2 regions of the Actinopolymorpha sp. B9G3 genome follow, and region 1 is predicted to be linked to the other one. Evidence: riboswitches for the same ligand, from Rfam matches in the RefSeq annotation. Region 1 holds a riboswitch; the other holds the start of a gene.
The links. Region 1 has a riboswitch for cyclic di-AMP ahead of ABNF93_RS12365 (transglycosylase family protein). Riboswitches for the same ligand answer to the same signal wherever they lie in the genome.
Positions count from the first base shown of each region.

Region 2: another riboswitch for cyclic di-AMP. It lies ahead of ABNF93_RS31370 (transglycosylase family protein); the one in region 1 lies ahead of ABNF93_RS12365 (transglycosylase family protein).

Region 1 is NZ_JBEEAB010000005.1:390,368-392,549, reverse strand. Features, by position in the region: gene ABNF93_RS12370 (phosphatase domain-containing protein) at 67-612, shown strand; cyclic di-AMP (ydaO/yuaA leader) riboswitch at 775-938, shown strand; gene ABNF93_RS12365 (transglycosylase family protein) at 943-1,671, shown strand; gene ABNF93_RS12360 (LacI family DNA-binding transcriptional regulator) at 1,941-2,182, shown strand, end outside.
Region 2 is NZ_JBEEAB010000030.1:34,912-37,093, reverse strand. Features, by position in the region: gene ABNF93_RS31370 (transglycosylase family protein) at 1-996, opposite strand, end outside; cyclic di-AMP (ydaO/yuaA leader) riboswitch at 1,004-1,166, opposite strand; gene ABNF93_RS31365 (hypothetical protein) at 1,986-2,182, shown strand, end outside.

The DNA of each region.
Region 1 (2,182 bases):
CCGAGCGCCAGCCCAAGGGGTCAGCGCGGGTACGAAGCGGCTGGCCGACCTGGAAGGCTTCTCCGCATGCCGGACCAGCAGCCCACTCCGCCGGACGTGCCTCCCGCCTCCGGACGTGCGTACGCCGTCGTCGACATCGACGGTGTCCTGGCCGATGTCCGACATCGGCTACGGCATGTGGAACGACGGCCGAAGGACTGGGACGCGTTCTTCGCTGCCGCGGCCGGCGACCCGCCGTTCGCCGAGGGTCTTGCCGTCGCCCGGAGGCTCGCCTCCGAGCACGAGGTGGTCTACCTGTCCGGCCGTCCCGAACGGCTCCGGCATACGACCGAACGGTGGCTGGCCAGGCACGACGCACCGTCGGGGCCCCTCCACCTGCGCCGTGACGGGGACCGCCGCCCGGCCCGACAGGTCAAGCTCGGAGTGGTCCGCCGGCTCGCCGCGGCCGCTCCCGTGGCTGTCGTCGTCGACGACGACCCGGAGGTGTGCGCCGCGGTGAAGGCCGCAGGATTCTCCGTCTTCCAGGCGAGCTGGGCATTTGTCGACGGAACGGATGACAACGGTGCGAAACGGACTTTGCGTGAGGCCCAGGAGGGCGACGGACGAACCTGACGCACAGCCCGGATCGCCCGATTTTCCATGGGTTTCGGTGGTAATGACCGCGCCAATAGTCCGCGATCGGTGATTGTTAACGAATTGGCCACACCGTTAGAGTCTGTCCGGTCGCGCCGCGCCAGGCGCGATTACGACCCGCTTCGCCGAGCTCCGCCCAGCGGTGTCGTAAGGCCGATTTCCATCGAGAGGGCGGAGTCGGAGGAACCAACGACGGACCCGCGCAGGCTACGAGGGTCCTTGGGGTGAAGCCGCTTTCGTGCGGCCGGGCATTCCTCTCGCCCGAACCCGACAGCTCACTCCGCAGGCGACGAGAGGGAGCACTCCAGCATGCCCAAGAACGCACGACATCGCGGCGCGAGCCGACCCAGCAGGACCGCAAAGAAGGTGACGAAGACCGCCGCGCTCACCGGTGTGGCGGCCGCCGTGCCCGTCGTCGGATTCACCGGCCTGGCTCAGGCCGCGACGACCGACACCTGGGATCGTCTCGCTCAGTGCGAGAGCAGCGGTGACTGGCAGATCAACACCGGCAACGGCTACTACGGCGGCCTGCAGTTCGCCCAGACGACCTGGGAGGAGTTCGGCGGTACGACCTACGCCGAACGTGCGGACCTCGCCACCAAGGCGGAGCAGATCGAGATCGCGGAGAAGGTGCTGGACGTTCAGGGGTGGAACGCCTGGCCCGCCTGCTCGGCCGAACTCGGTCTCGATGAGAGCGACAAGGCCGGCGACTCGACCACCTCGACGGACACCAGCGAGGACACCGCCAGCCAGGACACCACCAGCGACGACTCCGCTGACCAGGATGCCGCTCGCGACGAGGCGGCTGACCGGACAACCCGCAGCGGGGAGCGCACCGCGGTCTCGGAGGGCACGACCGCGACCAAGCCTTCCGAGCGGGAGACCTACACGATCCGTACCGGCGACACGCTCTGGGACATCGCGATCTCCCACGACGTCGACGGCGGATGGCCGTCGCTGTGGTCGCTCAACCGGGACTCCCTCTCGAGCGGCGACCCGGACCTCATCTTCCCCGAGGAGAAGGTTCGGCTGCGTTGATCCGGCGCCGCTAGCGGCCCCACAGACCGAGCGCCCCGCCTGTCCCCCCGCAGGTGGGGCGCTCGCCTTTCCTGGCCAAGGTTCCCGGCCCCGGGACGGGCACAGGTCGGTCGAGGTCCACCCCGGCCGGCCAGCAGCCAGCTCCCCCTCGACAACTGACCCTTCGCCGACGACAGACGCACGCCCTTGACAACTGGTTCCTGAACCGGTTTAGATCTGAACCGGTTTTGTGAACGACAGATGTCCGGATCCTCACCTCGGGATGTGTGATGGCCAAGCGGCGCCCCACGATCGCGGACGTGGCGCGCCGTGCCGGCGTCTCCAAGGGGGCCGTGTCGTTCGCTCTCAACGACCGGCCCGGCGTCGCCGAAGCCACCCGCGTACGTATTCTCGAAGCAGCTGACGCGCTGGGGTGGCGACCGAGCCAGCGGGCGCGGTCGCTCTCGGTCTCCCGGGCGTTCGCTCTGGGGTTGGTCATCGCACGGGAGCCGGCACTTCTCGGGTCCGACCC
Region 2 (2,182 bases), on a different contig from region 1:
GATCCGGTTGCCGTAGGCGCCGTCCCATCCCGCGCTGACGATCCGACCTGCTCCGACGGCGCGGATCGGCGAACCACTGCTGGCGCCGAAGTCGAGCCCGTGGTGCGATGACGACCAGTTGCTCCCGCTCTGCCCGAACCGCGCGGTCAGGCGGTACGACGTGAGTGGCAGGACCCAACCCTTGGCTGCCGGCTTTGCGGCCTGCTGGTCCGACGACCGGTCAGAGGACCGCGACGACCGTTGGGCGCCCGCGTCACGCGCCGAGCTCTTCTTGCTGGGAGCGCGATCGTTCGCCGGGCTGGCCTTGCCCACGAGACGCAGCCGGGCGTCGGGGAGGATCAGGTCCGGGTTCGATCCGATCACACCACGGTTGATCTTCCACAGCGCACTCCAGCCGCCCGGCACCCGGTTCGCCCGGGCGATGCCGGAGAGGGTGTCGCCCGGCCGGACCACATAAGTGCCCGCTGCCGGCTTGCGCGCCGGTGCCGACTTCGGCGCCGACCGAGCGGCGCGGGCGGACCTGGCGGCGCGCGCGCTCGCGCTGTCCCGGGCTCGCTGCTGTTTGGTGGTCTTGGTGCTGGAGGGACTCCCCGCGCTCCCTGCCTTGTCGCCCTCGTCGAGGCCGAGCTTGCGGGAGCAGGCGGGCCAGGCGTTCCAGCCCTGGACGTCGAGAACCTTCTCGGCGATGGCAATCTGTTCGGCCCTGGTCGCGAGGTCTGCGCGGGACGCATATTTCGTGCCGCCGAACTCACGCCAGGTGGGACCGGCGAACTGCAGGCCGCCGTAATAGCCGTTGCCGGTGTTGATGCTCCAGTCGCCGCTACTCTCGCACTGCGCGAGGCGATTCCAGGTGTCGGCCGTGGCGGCGTGCGCAGGTGCCGCGAAACCGACCATGGGTACCGCCGCGGCGACGCCGGTGAGTGCGGCTGTCCTGGTGACTTTCTTCGCCACTTTTCGGCGCCGGGTGGTGCCGCGGTGTTTTGCCTTATAGGGCATGCAGGATCCGTTCCCTCTCGTCGCCCGCGGAGTTAGCTGTCGGGTTCGGGCGAGAGGAATGCCCGGCCTGCCTGTGACGGCGGCTTAACCCCAGAACCCCACCAGCGATGGGGTTCCACTCACGTTGGGTCCTCCGTCTCCGCCCAAACCGAGATGGGGACACGACACCACTGGGCGGAGCTCGGCGAAGCGGGTCGTCACGCGCCCGGATAGGCACGATCGATGGTGAGATAGTCCTAACAGAGGATCTTTGTTCCTATCCAGTGACCTCGTCACCATCAGCTACGATCGCGCGTCGTAGTACGCCAGAATTCCGGCCCGCGCGTGTCCGGCATCCCGTGGCGATGATGGCGACGCACGTTAGGCGCATTGCCGCGTACGTTCTGCGAGAAAGACCTTCTTGACCTCAGGCCCGTTGGGGATTGAACGAATCCCTCATAGCAAGAAATAGCCCGATTTGTGGCTCCCTACCGACGGCTGACTTCGCGGATTCCGCCGCCTACTATGATCGATAGCGGTGGAACCTGCCATGTGATGCAGATCACATTTGGGCCCGAGGTGGGAGTGGGGCGCGCTCGCCAACTTGCCGCTCGTCCTGGCGACCGCAGCCCACCGGGGTCTCTTCAAGGTGGCACCCGCATCGCCAATCGTTGTCATTTCGTGTTCTTCGGAAGATTTTCCCTCTTACCGGACATGTCACCCGTTTGAAGACCCCTCTGGAAGTCCTTCCGGTCGCGGCGCTCGAAGGATTTGCGGTTTCGGCCAAATCTCTGGTCAACGAGAGGGCAATGGGATTGCTCGCCTGACGTCCAGGCCGCTGGACGCCAGTCGGCGAGGAAGATAATTTCCTCTCGTCCAGTTGGTCGTGCAACCGGTTCACATCCAGGGGGATCTGCCGGCGGGAACGGTGCGGGACCAGCGTGCGTCGCCAGCGGGGCCCGCTTACGGGGGGCGGGCCCCTGCACGGGAGAGCAAAAGGGGGGTTGGCCGTGGCCACGTTCGACGTGTCGGCCGAGTACATGCCGGACGCCAGCGCCTGGGTGATCCGTGTCGACGGTGTGGGAGCGGCGGCCGCGAAGTCATGGGACGAGGTGACCTCCGTCGCCGCCCGCCTGATCGCTGAAGCATCCGGGGGGGATGCTTCAGCGGTCGACATGCGGGTCGACTGGTTGCTCCCGGATGAGGT